3 regions of the Marinomonas sp. A3A genome follow, and region 1 is predicted to be linked to each of the others. Evidence: predicted binding sites of a transcription regulator. Region 1 holds the regulator's gene; each other region holds the start of a gene.
The links. The regulator PhoB, encoded in region 1, activates phosphate uptake and scavenging genes when phosphate is short. The targets are predictions, from matches to a motif close to TGTCATANNNNTGTCANA.
Positions count from the first base shown of each region.

Region 2: the regulator PhoB is predicted to act here: its motif matches at 1,234-1,251, upstream of CYL31_RS15280 (phosphatase PAP2 family protein).
Region 3: the regulator PhoB is predicted to act here: its motif matches at 1,460-1,477, upstream of CYL31_RS15530 (putative 2-aminoethylphosphonate ABC transporter substrate-binding protein).

Region 1 covers NZ_CP025532.1:37,060-42,915, reverse strand. Annotated here, with positions in the region: gene phoR (phosphate regulon sensor histidine kinase PhoR) at 1-1,178, opposite strand, end outside; gene phoB (phosphate regulon transcriptional regulator PhoB) at 1,175-1,870, opposite strand; gene ubiA (4-hydroxybenzoate octaprenyltransferase) at 1,955-2,809, opposite strand; gene CYL31_RS00175 (chorismate--pyruvate lyase family protein) at 2,806-3,366, opposite strand; gene CYL31_RS00170 (HDOD domain-containing protein) at 3,373-4,641, opposite strand; gene CYL31_RS00165 (amino acid ABC transporter ATP-binding protein) at 4,738-5,517, opposite strand; gene CYL31_RS00160 (amino acid ABC transporter permease) at 5,540-5,856, opposite strand, start outside.
Region 2 covers NZ_CP025532.1:3,269,639-3,275,494, reverse strand. Annotated here, with positions in the region: gene CYL31_RS15290 (5-carboxymethyl-2-hydroxymuconate Delta-isomerase) at 1-41, shown strand, start outside; gene CYL31_RS15285 (phospholipase A) at 80-1,135, shown strand; gene CYL31_RS15280 (phosphatase PAP2 family protein) at 1,321-1,836, shown strand; gene CYL31_RS15275 (MJ1255/VC2487 family glycosyltransferase) at 1,833-2,933, shown strand; gene CYL31_RS15270 (dienelactone hydrolase family protein) at 2,976-3,899, opposite strand; gene folM (dihydromonapterin reductase) at 4,147-4,869, shown strand; gene folE (GTP cyclohydrolase I FolE) at 4,943-5,626, shown strand; gene CYL31_RS15255 (hypothetical protein) at 5,821-5,856, shown strand, end outside.
Region 3 covers NZ_CP025532.1:3,320,031-3,325,886, reverse strand. Annotated here, with positions in the region: gene CYL31_RS15535 (putative 2-aminoethylphosphonate ABC transporter ATP-binding protein) at 1-151, opposite strand, end outside; gene CYL31_RS15530 (putative 2-aminoethylphosphonate ABC transporter substrate-binding protein) at 293-1,321, opposite strand; gene CYL31_RS15525 (UTRA domain-containing protein) at 1,575-2,294, opposite strand; gene CYL31_RS15520 (GGDEF domain-containing protein) at 2,612-4,258, shown strand; gene CYL31_RS15515 (nucleoside-specific channel-forming Tsx family protein) at 4,551-5,339, shown strand; gene CYL31_RS15510 (substrate-binding domain-containing protein) at 5,624-5,856, shown strand, end outside.

The DNA.
Region 1 (5,856 bases):
GCTAAGCCAAGTCCTGTACCGCCTGTTTTGGAGCCTCTTCCTTTATCGACACGGAAAAAACGTTCTGTGAGGCGAGGGATGTATCTTGGCTCTATGCCTAGTCCTGAATCTTTTACTGAGAAAACACCGTTAAACTCACTGGATTCCCATTTTATCTCAATCTCACCACCATCCGGTGAATATTTTATGGCGTTAAAAATCAGGTTTGAAAACGCACTGTATAGTTCTTTGTAAGAACCGTATAGACGAGCTTCTTCGGGAACTTGTAAAGCAATGGTGTGCTTGTCCGTCAAGATAGGCGTGGTCGTATTGGTGATGGTTTTAACTAGATCTGAGACTTTATGCCACTGGTTCTCTTCGCGCTTATCATTGCTTTCTAGACGAGATAGCAGTAGCAGATCTTCGATGAGTTGTTCCATTCGCTCAGATTGCTCAGACATATTTACAATGCCTTTTTGCATGCTTTTAGGCAGACTGTCCTTGAACATGTCGAGAGTTTCTAAGTAGCCTTTAATAACGGTAAGTGGTGTTTTTAATTCATGGGAAGCGTTGGCGACAAAGTCTTTTCGCATCTGCTCTAGCAAGTGTAAACGCGTGACATCACGAACAAAAATGAGATGATCATTTTTATCGTATAGTGTGGTTTGAATTTCTAAATACACACCGTCTTTGGCTGGAGACTTGATGACCAAAGGTTCACCAAAGCGCTTTTGACTAAAGTAACGGAAAAATTCTGGACTACGAACAATATTGGTGATGATTTGACCACGATCGACAGGTCGCATCAAGCCGAGAAAGTGGGCAGCCGAGTTGTTCCACCATTCCAAGTTACCTTGGTTATCTGCCATGATAACGCCTTCTTTTAAGGCGGTTGTGGAGCTTTCAATTCTTGTTAGGGCTTGGCGCATGCGGCGTTTAGATTTACGTTGCTTCTTATGCAGACGATAAACAGCATCGAACACTTCGCCCCAAATACCGCTGGCTTCCGGGGGGGCTGCACGACCAGAATGACGCAGCCAATTGTGGAATTGGTATAGCTGATAAAGTTGCCAGTACAAAGAACCTAAAACGTACAGTAGCAAAACACCCAACAACTGACCTATGATTAGGCCTATTACAATGCAGGCCGCGAGCCCCGCGAGCCAAGTAATAATGGTGTTTCGCCAAACTGTTTTCATACGGACCTTTTTGCTGAGAAGCGGTAGCCTGTTCCTCGTACGGTTTGTATCAAGAAATCATGAGTGCTACCAATGGCTTTGCGTAAACGACGTATATGAACATCAACGGTACGTTCTTCAACGTAGACATTTCCACCCCATACTTGATCCAACAATTGCGCTCTTGAATAGGCACGCTCTTGATGGGTCATAAGGAATTTTAGTAGACGGTATTCTGTCGGCCCCATGTCTAAAGGACGACTGCCTATAGTAACTCTTTGGCTAATTGGATCAAGGGTCAGGCCTTCGATTTCAATTGGTTCATCAACCCCTTGAGGCGTCGCACGACGTAATACGGCTTTGAGTCGTGCAACTAACTCGCGTGGTGAAAAAGGCTTGGTGATGTAATCATCCGCACCCACTTCTAAACCTTGGATTTTGTTGTCTTCTTCACTTTTCGCAGTCAGCATGATGACCGGAATTTCAGCCGTCGTAGTGTCTTTTTTCAATCTGCGAGTAAGCTCGATGCCACTACCGCCGGGCATCATCCAATCTACAAGAATCAGATCTGGACGGTGGTCCACAATGATTTCATGGGCTTGCTGAATGTTTTCTGCTTCCAAATACTCGTAGCCTGCCATTTCAAGTGCAATGGCGATCATTTCGCGTATGGAAGATTCGTCGTCAATAATTAATACTTTTTTACCGGTCACAGGATTCATCCTCATCTCAGGAACGGTTTCATTAAAACGATCTAATGTGACAATTCGGTTACATTGTCACAACTTTGCCATATATTAGATAAAATAGCTTGCAACTAGACCGATGAAAACACAGTAGCCAACGCGGTTATTGTCTAAAAATGAGCGAAAGCATGCTTGTCGATCACGCTCTTTGGCTTGTTTAAACTGCTGATAAAAGAGCCCAACACAAACGACTAATGACACAAAGTACGGCCAATGCAGTCCTGCTAGTAAGCCAATCCAAGTCAATAAAGATAAGGTTAGTCCTTGCAGGCAAACAATGACGAATAAATCGTATCGGCCAAATAAAATTGCAGTGGATTTGATGCCTATTTTAAGATCGTCTGGACGGTCTGTCATCGCATAATACGTGTCATAAGCAATCGTCCAAAAGCAATTTGCGACAAACAACATCCATAGCTCAGGATCCATTAAATCCCCACCTTGTGCGCTGTAGGCCATAGGGATCGCCCAAGAAAAAGCCAAGCCAAGAAACAGCTGGGGCAGGTGTGTGTACCGCTTCATAAAGGGATACAGCGCAGCAAGACCTAAGCCTGCGAATGACAGTAAAATAGTCTTCAGATCGGTAAACAGCACTAGGATGAAACTTAAAATCGATAAGGCACCAAACAGCATCAGCGCTTCTTTTTCGGATACGCGGCCAGAAGGCAAAGGTCGATTTTTGGTGCGATCAACAAAGCCATCGACTTTTCTATCCGCGTAGTCATTAATGACACAACCCGCTGAACGCATGCTGAAAACGCCTAAGATAAAGATAACCACCAAATGCCATTGAGGCATGCCATCGGCGGCAAGCCATAGTGCCCATAATGTTGGCCACATAAGTAAGAATGAGCCGATAGGGCGGTTGAATCGAGTGAGTTCTGTGTAGTCTTTAAGTTTGTTCATAACAATCCAAACGGCGTTTTTAGTTGGTTAATCTCATCAAAGAAAGCTTCATTGACCAATATTCCAGGGCCAAATTGGTGGAACACAGAGCGCCTTGCCCACAGCGCATTAGGTTGGTTTGGAAACATGCGTTTGGGCAGCTGAGTGACTTCAATACGGCTTCGAGAAAGCCCTTTATGTTGAAATAAGTAGCCGCCCAATGGTTTGTCTTTTAAATGTTTTACTTGTCGCCAATGGCCTTTCAATGACCTAGCCGGAATAATTGAGCGAGCATAAATGACGGCAACACCATCGACTTTTAGCAACACTGTACGAATACGCGCGGCTTCTCGGGGTCGTAACTTTAGGCGTTTTCGCTCCCTTGTTGTTGGGGTTCTCCAAGTATCTTCAAGTACTTCAACCGTCAATGTTCCCATGCTTTTAAGTTTTGCCGTCAAGGACTCTTGAGTGACGAGCCAAGGCCATAGGTTTTTAGGTACTTTTACCTTATTAATTTGATCTACGGGCGACCATCGGTAGTCAAATTGTTGAGCAGCAGAGGAATTCATTAACGTCATAATTAACTAGGTATTCATCTTATTAATTAAATCAACCATCTTATGGAGCTCGGTAGACTTTTGGTAAATCGTATCTCTACAGGTTTCGGCTTCCTCTAGGGTTAAACCAATTTCTAACAATACGGATGGCTCAATGGCTGCGTTATTTCGCAGTTGATAGGAGACATACAGCAGCCTTGCCAAAGTCGCATGTTCGCCATAATAATGCGGCTTTTTGCTATAACGAATGGCAGTCCAAATGTTGTCAGGCAAACTCCAGTAGCGTAACAACCAAGAGCCTAATTGCTCCTTGGTAAAGTGTAGTATTTGCATTTCGACTAATTCAGAAGACAAGTGGGCATTGGCTTCTTGATAGCGGGAAAGAATCGAAAAATGCGGTGGTAAAATAGTGCTAATCGCCAAATAACCAAAATTATGCAGCAATCCAGCAAGGTAAGCATGGCCTAACTTTGGACGGTTAGGAATAGGCATGGCTTTTACTAAGGCTTCCATCAAGACGGCATTTGATACGGAGTCGAGCCAAAAATCTTCATAGTGACGCGGACCGTCTTCAGGTGTTTGAAATGCATTCCCCATAGATAGACCAAGGGCTAAATTCATCACCATATCGAAGCCTAATACGCGAATGATTGCATCCTCTACTGACTCTATAGAGCCAGGTGCGCCGTAATAGGCGGATGATGCCCAGCTGATGACCTGAGCTGCCAGACTCGGGTCTAACGCAATAACCTCGCACAGCTCATCTGTACCCGCAGTTTTGTCTGTCGAAAGACGAATAATACGATGAGAGGAAGCTGGTAAAGGTGGAATCTCTAATGTTTCTTCAATACGCTGTTTGAGCCGAATAGATTGAAAGCGTCCAAGCGCTTTAAGAATTTGCTCTTCATCGTCTTCGTGGTTATCTACAGGGTGTGGTATGAGCTGAGTGTGGATTGAAATACTCTCAAAACGGTTCAATGGACCGGAGAACATCTCAGCTAATTCTGTAGAGCTAATATCGTGATATTGTCCATCCGCCTTAGTTCTAATTGAAAACACCGCATTCTTTAGCATGCTGGCTTCTAATATGGTTGTGATACTGTTTGGCTTAATAAGCGGGTCGCCTGTGCTTTGAAAATTACTGATAGGTTCAAAACGACGCTTAGTAATACGGGAAACCGCAGAAATATCCAGCATGTTGCTTTCAGGGAAAATAACCTGCAAACGACCTGTGTGGTCGGCTAAATGTACCACGCGTAATCTTTGACTTGTTTGAAGGTCTACGGAAGATTCCATACATTTTCCTGTTAAAAAGACGGACATAAAAAAGCCCCGAATACGGGGCTTTGTCAATATAACAGATTTTAAGTTCTAGTTCTGAATACTAAACGATTAGTGATTCAAAATTTGACTTAGGAACATCTGGGTACGGTCGTGTTGAGGGTTGTCGAAGAACTCGTGAGGCTCGTTGGCTTCAACGATTTCGCCGGCATCCATGAAAACAACACGGTCAGCAACAGTTTTAGCGAAGCCCATTTCGTGCGTTACACACACCATGGTCATGCCTTCTTCTGCTAACTGAACCATTACGTCCAATACTTCTTTGATCATTTCAGGGTCAAGCGCTGATGTCGGTTCATCAAACAGCATGATACGAGGCTGCATACATAAACCACGAGCAATCGCTACACGCTGTTGCTGACCACCAGATAGCTGACCTGGATATTTCAATGCTTGGTTAGCGATCTTTACGCGTTCCAAATAATGCATTGCCATTTCTTCCGCTTCTTTCTTAGGTGTTTTACGCACCCAGATTGGCGCCAATGTCAGGTTTTCCAAAATGGTTAAGTGAGGGAACAAGTTAAAGTGTTGAAACACCATGCCCACGTCTTTACGGATCGCTTCGATGTTCTTCAAGTTATTGTTCATCTCAACGCCATCAACCAGAATCGTTCCTTTCTGGTGTTCTTCTAGACGGTTGATACAACGCGTCATCGTTGACTTACCAGAACCAGAAGGGCCACACACAACGATGCGTTCGCCTTTCTTGATACTGAAATTGATGTTTTTTAGTACGTGAAAATCACCGTACCACTTGTTTACATCGTTAAATTCGATGATTGCTTCTTCGCCCTGCGCAAGTTGGGCACGAGCCATATTTGTATCTGTCATGATAAAGACCTCAAATTCCTAACTAATTTCGCTTGTGCCCAGTTTCTAACTTACGCTCTAGAGCCATACTATAACGTGACATACCAAAGCAGATAACCCAATAAATCAAGGCTGCGAAGGCATAACCTTCAACCGTGGTACCTAACCAGTTTGAATCATGGTTAGCGGCTTGAATTCGACCTAAGAAGTCAAACATGCCAACGATGTACACCAAGGTCGTGTCTTTAAACAAAGCAATAAAGGAGTTCACTATGCCCGGAATAACCAGTTTTAGTGCCTGTGGCAAAATAACCAGAATCATCGACTGCCAGTAGGTTAACCCCATTGCATCAGCAGCTT
Region 2 (5,856 bases), 1.2 Mb from region 1:
AACGCGATACCTACGCTAAAAAGGTTGTTCTATCCCAATAATAATGGTGATTTTGATCGCCCAAAAAGGTCTTTAAATAATGAAAGCCATTATGTGCTCAATGATATTTCTTCCGAGTTTGCTTTGGGCTCAGGCAGATCTACCCGAACTGGATAAGGCGTTAACGACCGAGTCGGATAGTGCGATAGTTTCTGAAAATACCGAACTAAACGGTTCAGAACGGGAAAACTTAGAGTCTAACAGCGAGGCATCTGCGGATGATGGTTTAGACGAGCCTTACGCTCCTGAGGAGCCAGAAGTTCCTGAATCTATCTCTAAGCGGGCAAGAGATGCGAATGGTTTGTTTCAACAAAGGGAGAATAGAGAAACCAATACCGCAAATAATCCGTTTGTTTTAACGCCTCATAAGCCAAATTATTTCTTACCTTTTTCCTATACCTCTAATCCGAATGACCGTGCTTTTTTAGGTGATCAAGCGGCAGATTCGGATGAGTTGGAAAGCGTAGAATTTAAGTTTCAACTGAGCGTGAAGTTTCCTGTTGCCTACGATGTGGTAGGACGAGATAGTAGTTTATGGTTTGCCTATACTCAGCAAGCTTACTGGCAGGCTTACAACAGCACAATTTCCTCACCTTTTCGTGATACCAATCATGAGCCTGAAGTCTTTGTCGTGACCAAACCTAAAAAAGGCCTTTTAGGGATTAAGCCGAACTACGTGACGTATGGCTTCAATCATCAATCTAATGGTCAATCAGGGGATTTATCTCGTTCTTGGAACCGTTTTTATGTGGATTTCATGTTTGAACATGGCGACACAGCTTTTTCTATTAAGCCGTGGTATCGAATTCCTGAAAGCTCAAAAGTGGATGATAACCCGAATATAGAGAACTATTACGGCTATGGTGAGTTTAATGTGATACATGTCATTGATGACTACACCATTGATGTGATGCTGAGAAATAACTTTAAGTCGTCTGATAACAGGGGCGCGATTCAAGTTGGTTTTACTTTTCCTTTATGGGGGAAAACGCGCGGCTATGTTCAATACTTTAATGGTTATGGGCAATCTTTGTTGGACTACAATCATCAAACTCAATCTCTTGGTGTGGGGATAATGCTGACTAACTGGCTATAGTTAGCTTAGCAATAGACTTTGAATAAGCTGAGATGACATGTTTCTAAATGCCTCGTTATGTCGAGGTATTTTTTTGCCTGAAAGTTGTGGTTTAGGTATGTCACTAAGTTGTCATACTAATGCCACAGAACGGACATTTTACTGGTCTATGTTGGTAGTAAGACAAAACCAGTGAGGTGATAAGGATGAACATACTTCAGAATATCCACGCAGTTGATGTACAAACTTTTTCTTGGTGTATGGCGCGCAAGCACAGAGCGACATTAACTCGTATCGGGCGAGCCGTTTCATTTTCAGCGGATGGCCCGCTTTACGCGTTATTAGCATTGTTATTTTGGTTCGCTGGTGAGGCAACACTAACGTTGGTATTGATATTGGGTTTTTTAGTCGAGCGTGTTGTGTACTTTGCATTGAAGCGCGGTTTTAAACGCAATCGTCCAGCCGATGCGTTGGATGATTTTAATAGTTTTATTATTCCTTCAGATCAATTCTCTTTTCCGTCAGGTCACACATCAGGGGCTTTTTTTGTGGCCTTTTGTCTATCTGAGTGGTTTCCCAGCTTGAATGTCATGTTGTATTTCTGGGCGGCAAATGTCGGCTTATCACGTATTTTTCTAGGTGTGCATTTTCCAACAGATACCGTGATTGGAGCTTTATTAGGTACTGCTTGCGCAGCGATGGCAATAGGTATTTTGGTATGAAAATATTGTACGGTGTTCAAGGGACGGGGAATGGTCATATTACTCGAGCGCGAGCCATGGCGGCAGAAATGCATGCCGCTGGCGTAGAAGTAGATTTTGTTTTTTCTGGTCGTAAGCCAGAGGACTACTTTGATATGGCGGTATTTGGCAATTACCGAACTTTTCAAGGTTTGAGTTTTGTCGCTCGAAATGGTCAGCTAGACTTATATGCCACTTGTAAGAGCGCCAATTTTTTTAAGTTGTATCGAGATATTCGTTCGATAGATACCCGTGGCTATGATTTGGTCATCACTGATTTTGAGCCTATCGTTGCTTGGGCTGCTAAACGTCAAGGCGTGCCTTGTGTTGGGTTTGGCCATCAATATGCGTTCAAATATGATATTCCACGCTACAAGAAAAACTTTATTGCGCAGTGGGTAATGTCAAATTTTGCGCCTGCAGCAATCCAATTAGGAGCTCATTGGCATCATTTTGGTTATCCCATTTTGCCGCCACTTATTCATGCGCAGCAAATGAAAAACATGCCCGATCCTGAGCACGTTTTAGTCTATTTACCTTTTGAGAACAGTGAAGCTGTTTTGGATTGGCTAGATGGCGTGCCGGATTATCGCTTCCGTCTTCATTGCAAAGACATTGAACCTGGTGTCTACGGCAATGTAGAAGTTTTTGCTTTTGGTCGGGAAGTGTTTCAAAAGAACTTAAGTGAATGTGAATCTGTACTTTGTAATGCTGGATTTGAACTAAATTCCGAAGCCTTACAGCTTGGTCGTCGTATTCTGGCAAAGCCGCTTAAAGGACAAATAGAGCAACATTCTAACGCCATCGCCCTAGACTTTTTAGACGTTGCGAAAACAACAGATGTATTAAATTCGCAAGTTATTCAAGAGTGGCTAGAAACCAGTAGAGTAGTGCAGATATCGTATCCTAATGTCGCTCGTTCTGTTGTTGCTTGGTTGCAATCTAGTAATGATATTAGCGTGTCTGATTTGTGTGAGTCTTTATGGCGACAAACACCGAATGTTCGCGGTATTGATTTTAAATACAATAACCAAACGCTAATTCATAATACCAAGAGAGTAAAAAGCGTTACGGCCTAAACTAGTAGGCCGTAACTTAGTGTAAATGTCTCTTGTTAATTGTTAAGCGCTCAAGGTTTTTTGGAAAAAGCTGATAGTGCGTTCCCATGCAAGTTCAGCATTTTTCTCTTGGTAGCGAGCCGTCGAATCATTGTGGAAGCCATGGTTCGCTTGAGGATACACGTAGGCTGTGTAATCGACTTTATTTGCCTTAAGTGCTGCCTCATAATCTGGCCAAGTATCGTTTACTCGTTTATCTAGTTCAGCAAAATGCAGCTGCAACGGTGCTTTGATTTTGTCTATGTTGGACTTGGCTGGAGTGCCATAGTAAGGTGCACCAGCATGGATTGTATCTGGCATGGCGGCGGCTAAGGCATTGGTCAAATAACCGCCGTAGCAAAAACCTACCATACCGACTTTTCCTGTACTCAATTCATGCTTCTTCAGCAGAGTTGCCGCATCCATGAAATCACCTTCGATTTTATTTCCGTCTAAGGTCTTTTGCATTTCTCGTCCCTTGTCATCATTGCCAGGGTAGCCACCTAAAGGGAAAAGAGCATCAGGAGCAAAGGCGATGAATCCAACTTTTGCTAAACGTCGTGCAACATCTTCTATGTACGGGTTGAGACCACGGTTTTCGTGAGCAACCAGCACCGCTGGCGCTTTATTGTCGGCATTGACATTTTTAGGAATAACTAGGTAGCCGCGAGCCTTGCCATGGCCATTTGGTGAATCGTATTCCACATAGCTAGCAGTAATATCAGGGTCATTAAAAGATACTTGCTCAGCTAACGCGTAGTTGGGGGTGAGTGCTCCTGCGACGACGGAAAGGGTCAGTCCCGTTACGCTAAGCGTACCAAGGCGAGATAAAAATGTACGGCGGTCTATGTCACCATGAGCATATTCGTCATACCAATCGAAAGCTTCCTGAGGAATGCTACCGCTTGGTAAGGATTTATTGGTCGGTCTTTCTGTTGGTAAAGTCATCGCAATTCCTTCTTTATTTTGAGAGTGAAATTCAGCAACGCATTTTTTAGAACTTTGGAATGAAAAGTGGTTCAATAGATACGCATAAAAAAATATTTTAGATGATCTCGATTGATCTTTTTTTTAATAGCCAACGTATTTAAGGTTAGCCGAAGAATTTAACATTGGCAGAAACAAAGTATAGATGCTGAATCGATAGTATTTTTTCATGTGGTTAATGATGATAACTCAGTAGGAACGGATACTAATGACGCGTAAAATGCCAATTATTATTACCGGCGGAGGGCAGCGCTTAGGCCTTGCCTGTGCTAAAGCATTAGTTGCTCAAGGATATGAAGTAATTATTACTTATCGCAGAGCTCGAGCAGATATTGCCATTTTAGAAGAGCAAGGAATTTCTTGTATTCAAGCAGACTTTTCATCCAGCTCTGGAGTAGATGAATTTATTGCTAAAATACAAAGTCGATATTCTGCACTTGGGGGTATCATTCATAATGCCTCTGAATGGGAAGCAGAAGAGAGCTGTTTGGATACGGCGTTATTAATGGAAAAAATGTGGCAAGTCCACGTATTTGCGCCTTATCGTATAAATCTGGCCTTCGAAGCATTATTATATGCAGGTTCTGAGCAAGAGGGGCAAGCAGACATTATCCATATGACGGATTATGTAGCAGAAAAAGGCAGTGACAAACACATTGCTTATGCGGCAAGTAAAGCAGGTTTAGCAAATCTAACTTGCTCGTTTGCCAAACGATTTGCACCTCGAATTAAAGTGAATGCGATAGCGCCATCACTTTTGATGTTTAACAGTGGCGATGACTCAGAATATCGTAACAAAGCATTGAATAAATCCTTGCTGCGCAAGGAGCCAGGGGAGCAAGAAGGTGTGCTAGCGATACAGTACATATTAGACAGTCGCTACATGACAGGTCGAACCTTGTCACTTGATGGAGGCCGGCATTTGGTTTAACTCGCCAAATGGGACTTCTTTTTTTGAACGCCTCCATGTCATGAGACAGGGTTAAGTAACTTAGGACAAACATATGAAAGCTAACACTGCTGAACAAACCAATTTAAATAGCCTTGCGTTATCGGATTCGGCGATAAAAGTACGCGATGCTCTTATCAACAGTGGTCTTGAAACCCCAATGATTGATAACGGTTTGACGAGTGAAGAAAAATACCAGCGTATTAAAAATGCATTTGAAGATGTGGTAACAACACTTGGCTTAGATTTGACCGATGATAGTTTGGCAGAAACACCACATCGTATTGCCAAAATGTATGTGAAAGAAATTTTCTCTGGTTTAGATTACGCACAATTTCCTAAAATCACCGTTATTGAAAACAAGATGAAAGTGGATGAAATGGTGAAGGTAAGTGACATCAGCTTTACCAGTACTTGTGAACATCATTTTGTGACCATTGATGGTTTGGCGAAAGTTGCATATTTGCCTAAAAACAAGATTATCGGTTTGTCTAAAATCAACCGTATCGTTCGTTTCTTTGCACAACGTCCGCAGGTGCAGGAGCGTCTAACTCAGCAGATTCTAGTCACCTTGCAAACCTTGCTTGAAACCGACAACGTAGCAGTGAGCATTAGTGCCGTGCATTATTGCGTAAAAGCTCGAGGTGTTATGGACGCGAGTTCGTCAACTCAGACTACAGCACTAGGTGGGTTGTTTAAACGCAGCGACAAAACGCGTAGTGAATTCCTTGCTAGATAAGAGCCTTGCTAGATAAGAGCAGCCTAGATAAAGGCCTGAAAGATAAGGGCTGACTAAACAAGTGCTGGTAAGCTAAAAATACAGTTCGAATGATTTCAATAAAAAGAGTCTATCCACATAGGCTCTTTTTTTATGGATTGAATTAAGGCAAAGTGTCTCAGCATATAGCATTATTTGGCTTTAGGATTTTTGATATGACGAATAAAAAGAAGGCAGTGTGGTTTCCGGCG
Region 3 (5,856 bases), 1.1 Mb from region 1:
TGCGTAATAAGCTGGTTTTACCACAGCCAGAAGGCCCAAGAAAACAGACAAATTCTCCTTCGGCAATGTTCAATGACACGTTTTTTAACGCTTGGTGTGTGCCAAACATTTGATCAATATTATGCAATTCCAAGTAGGTTTGGTTGGACATGATAGGTCCTCTTTCAGTCGTGAGCGTTTAATTAATCAAGATGGATGCTTGCTCTGAAATAAAACAATTGAACCGCGATGTTCGCGCGGTTCAATTGACGATGATCGCAGGGGAAAAGAGATTCTTACGATCATAATTTTCTTATTTCGGTTCGCTTTTGCTGTCGTAGCGAGTTTGCCATTGGGTCAGAATCGCATCGCGGTTTTTGGCAGACCATTCAAAGTCGTTATCGATCATCAAAGACTCTGCATCCTCTGGGAAGTAATCAATAGGCTTAGCAATGCCTGGCATGGCAACAACAGCATAGCCTTCGCTGTACATTTCATTGGCCTTTTTAGAAATCGTCCAATCGACAAGTTTTCTTGCTGCTTCGAGCTTTTTAGTACCTTTGATAATAGAGGTTGCTTCCATGTCCCAGCCTAGGCCTTCTGTTGGAAAGACTATGTCCAACGGCGCACCTTGTTTTTTCGATTTTGCGGCACGAAAGGCAAAAGAAATACCGATTGGAATTTCACCAGATGCCGCTAATTTACAAGGTTTAGAGCCGGAGTGGGTATAGCGACTAACATTGCTGTGTAATGCATCCATGTAATCCCAGCCTTTGTCCTCTCCGAACATTTGCAACCAGCTGCTTACGTCAAGGAAACCTGTGCCAGATGAGTTAGGGTTAGGCATGATGATGTGATCTTTGTAAACAGGCTTAGTCAGATCTTGCCAAGATGCTGGTTTAGGTAGACCTAATTTTTCTGCTTCTACTGTGTTGAAGCAGATTGCCGCCATCCAAGCATCCATTCCGACCCAAACGGGTTCTTTGTAGAGATCTTTGAATTTAGGCGAGATTTTGTCGTAACCGTTTGGCTTATAAACGTCGAGTATGCCGTCGTTTTTCAATAGCATTAGGCTGGTGGCCGCAAGTCCCCAAACTACATCAGCTTGAGGGTTGTCTTTCTCTGCCAACAATTTAGCCGTGATGATGCCAGTAGAATCGCGCACCCAGTTGATTTTGATGTCTGGGTTGTCTTCGTTAAAGCGTGCCGCGTATTTTTTAAGATCTTCTGCTTCAATAGCGGTGTAGACCGTTAATTCGGTTTTCGCTGCATGTGCAGAAATGGAAACCAATGCGATACCAGCCGTGGCGGCAAGACGTTTAAAAAGGGCTCTCTGTGTCATCTTCACTTCTCCATCGTTTGTATTGAATGAGAGGTGATGAATATTTTGGTGAGCAGAGACATGACCCTTTGCACCAAAAAAGCATCAACTCGTTAATCTGGTCTATACCAGATTTGTTAATGCAAAATAGCAGCCAAAAATGTCATTTATATGACAAGGAGGAAATTAAGAGAGAGAAAAGTTGGCAGATTTATCAGATAAACTGGTGTTTTTTTTTTGTCGATAGGAAAAGCAAAAGCTGAGTGAAAAGTGCTTAATCACGAATAGATATATTAATAGTGACAGCATCATGTCGCCAAAATTCGTAATCTATTTCAAGTACTTGCTTGTTATTCTCATCGTTGGTTAGGTAATTTATTCGCTCGATATGAAGGCCAGGTTGGCCAGCTGAAATCTCCAAATCGTTTGCCGCGTGAGCAGGAAGAGAGGTGGACTTAAAAAATAAATCCATATTGTGATATTCAAGCTGATATTTATTTTTCAATAGCTGACTTAATGATTGAGTTAGGTCTTCGTTTTCAATGCCAGGTAATAGTGCAATATTAATGTACATTTTCTCGATCAATACTGGGCGTTGATCAATATAACGTCGGCGATGCAAGAACAGCACTGGCGTTTTTTCTGGAATTCCCATCAGAGTGGCAATATGGGCGTTTGCTGGTTCTAATTGTTGAGCCAGTTTTTGTGTAGATGGCTGACAGCCTTGCTCAGATACATACAAGTTGAAACTAAGGTAACTGGCTGGGTCGTATACCACAGCAGGAGGCGTGACAAACCAGCCACGCCTATTTTGTCGATAGATGAGGCCTTCAGCCTCTAGGTTTTGCAGTGCTTGTCGTACCGTGATGCGAGTTAGTTTAAATTGCTCGCCTATCTCTCTTTCAGAAGGGAGCTTTGAACCTGCTAGTAAGGCTTTATTTGCAATCAATTCACTAAAGTAACGTTGTATTTGTTGATAATGGCTGCTGGACATGGAGTGCCTGAAAATAAAGAGAGTGAAAAATTTATCTCAATATACTCTTTTTTGTTTTTGACTCAAAAATCAAAAATGAATTTCAGTACTTTTTGAATTAATGAGCTAACCAATTGAGTTAAAACTGAGCAGTATGATGGAAAAGTGTTCAATTTTGATGCGTTAAACTTTTTTGATTATGCATGTAAAGTGCAAGCAGAGGCATGTTATCATGCCTAAAATACGCAGTTTACTTTTTACCTAATGACAGGTTTACACGCTATTTTACCTAATGACAGGTTTACACGCTATTTTACCTAATGACAGGTTTACACGCTATGCTAAGAGGTTTCAATACTTTTAGAAAACGCATTACTCTCTTGTCTGGAGGCTTACTGCTCTCCCTAAGCTTGGTGCTTGTTACCTCTTTTTATCAACTGGCTTCTACTCGTCTATCCGAGGCCAGTGGTGAGTCTTTAGTAAATATTAGTCAATCTATTTCTAATATATTGTCAGCAAATCTTATGGAACGTGAGCGTGAGATTCTTCTGCTAAGTAAGCGCTCTTCTTTGTATGCTAACCAAGACTTAAGCGAATTACAGCACGACATAGATCAAATTAAGAACTCATATAAGAATTATGCTTGGATCGGCTTTGCTAATCTTGATGGCTTGGTGCTAGCGTCAAGCAATGGTGTTTTGAAGGGGGCTGATGTCAGTCAGCGTCCTTGGTTTATTCATGGTCGTACAGGTCCTTTTGTTGGTGATGTACATAAGGCTTTATTGCTCGAAAAATTACTTCCTAAACCGAAAGATGGCGCACCAATTCGCTTTGTCGATTTTGCGGCTCCAGTAATAGGGGAAAATGGTGCGCTTAAAGGTGTGGTAGCGACGCATGCTGACTGGAGCTGGGTTCGAGAGGTTTTATTGTCTTCATTGGCTGAAGCGTCAAGGCAGAAAGGTATCGACATCTTTATTATTGATAAAGAGCACAATATTTTATATCCAGATAATCATCTTAGTGATTTTAGGGTACCAGAAGTATTACCAAGTAATGGCCAATTTAAAACATTGATGTGGCAAGATGATAAGGAGTATCTGACCAGTTTAGTATCTGTGCGATCTCCTGAGTCAACAAACCTAGGGTGGAAAATTGTGGTGCGTCAGCCATTGTCTATTGCTATGTCTGTCGTTAATGAAGTTCATAAGTTGTTGCTTTTTTTAGGTGTGTTTTCAACCTTACTTTGTATGCTGCTGGCTTATCAATTTGCTGGCACATTAAGTCGTCCGATAGAGCGTCTGGCTCAAACTGCAAAAAGCATTCAACAAGGTAATCGTCATCTTACTTTCCAAGATGATAGTCAGTTAAATGAAATTACTAGTTTAAGTCGCTCTTTACAGGAAATGATGTCTTCATTATTGGATAGAGAGCAATCTTTATTAAAAATGAACCTGACTCTAGAAGAAAAAGTACGCACCAGAACCGCTGAGTTGGAGGCGATTGTTAGGCAAGATTCGCTTACTAATAGCTTCAATCGCTTGGCTTTAGATGAGGCGTTATTAAAACAGTTTGCCTCTGCTCAAGCATCCGATAGTACGTTTTCTATCATCATGGTAGATGCAGATCACTTTAAAAAAGTGAATGATCAATATGGACATACTGTGGGTGATACTGTGCTTAAGAAAACGGCCAAATTACTTGCTAATAGAGTTGCAGATAAAGGCATGGTTGCACGGTTTGGTGGTGAAGAGTTTACTATCTTATTGCCAACAATATCTGCTCAGGAAGCCCTGAATATTGCCGAAGTCCTGCGCCAAGAACTTGAAACGGAAGAAATGAGTGCTGGATTGTATATTACTGCGAGCTTTGGCGTGGCTATGTATAACGTAGAAGATCGTCATCATGAGCAGGTACTTAATCGCGCGGATTCAGCCCTTTATAAAGCGAAAGAGCAAGGTCGAAATAGAGTCATTGTTAACGACTAGTGTGTTAGAGGTTCTTGATATGCCGCGCACTAATGTTGGGCATAGAAATGTGTGAGATATTTATATATTCGCTACTTTTTTGCTGTTAAGCCTGCTCTTTCTGGTTTTTCGTTATATTCCCTTTTGGTGCAATAAATCCCTCAATTTATCCATTTCTGTGCAATTTAATTTAATTTAAATATAGTTTTAAATTAAATTGCGTCTCCTTAAAAAAACTGTAATATGCATGTTTCTGACCATTTGGTCACATTTTATTCACATTAATCACACAGTATTGATTGAGGGGAAACTGATGCGTAAAGCACTTTTGGGTCTTTCTACTTTGGTTCTTGCTAGCACAGGGTTTGCTGCAGATTATTCCGATGACATTCATAAAAACGATTATTCTTGGCGTCAGTTCAATATGATGTATACCTTTGATGAGCTTCCTGGCGAGTCGAGTCATGATTACCTTGAGCTAGAATTTGGCGGCCGTTCTGGCATCGTTGATCTATATGGATACCTTGATGTATTCAATGTGACATCTACCGACGCCAATGATAAATCTGATAGCGATAAGATGTTTCTTAAGTTAGCACCGCGTTTCTCATTAGATGGTATGACAGGTAAAGATCTGTCATTTGGTGCGGTGCAAGAGCTTTATGTATCGACTCTATTTAGCTTAGATGGCGGTCAAAACGGTACTAACAATTCCTTTATTGGTTTGGGTGCAGACGTCGATATGCCTTGGTTGGGTAAAGTCGGTATGAACCTGTATGCTTTGTACGATCAGAGTTTTGGCAACAGAAATGGTTGGAATGGCTATCAGTTTTCCGCAAACTGGTTTAAACCTATTATGAATTTTGAAAATGGTTCATTCTTAGCGTATCAAGGCTATGTAGATTATCAGTTTGGTATGGACAGTGATTATGTGACATCTACTGATGGTGGCGCGACGTTCCAAGGTTTGTATTGGCACTCTAAGCGTTATGCATTGGGCTACGGTCTGAAAATATTCAAAGATGTTTATGGTATTGATGATACTCCAGGATTCAAATCTTCAGGGTTCTCTCACTACATCTCGGCGACTTATAAGTTCTAAAATTTATAGGCCCTAAAAAGCAAGCGTTTCCCTTTTAAAAGCCAGCGATCAGTTTTGATCGTTGGCTTTTGCTTTTCTAGATTTATTTTGATTGTTTTTTGATCTTTTTTATATCGTGTTTTTACTATGAAACGATAGCGTTTCATCTATTAAATTCTAATAAATACTTACAAAATTGCATTTAAAATCTTTTAACTTGCTCATAAATGCCTTTTCTTGTCACAAATTCGTCACTTATGATTTCTATACTTCGCAGCATCTTATGGTTGTAGAAGAGGGTAATCATGAACATCAAAGATGTAGCAGCATTAGCGGGAGTTTCACCTGCGACTGTCTCTCGATGCTTAAACAATACTGGCCCGTTAAATAAAGTAACGCGTGCTCGTATTGAAAAAGTAGTGGGGTTGACCGGCTACGATGTTAATCAGACCTCTAAGCAGGTGGATTGGAATCACAATCCTACAATCGGGGTAATGATTCCAAGCTTACTTAATCCAGTATTTTCTGAAATTGTGTC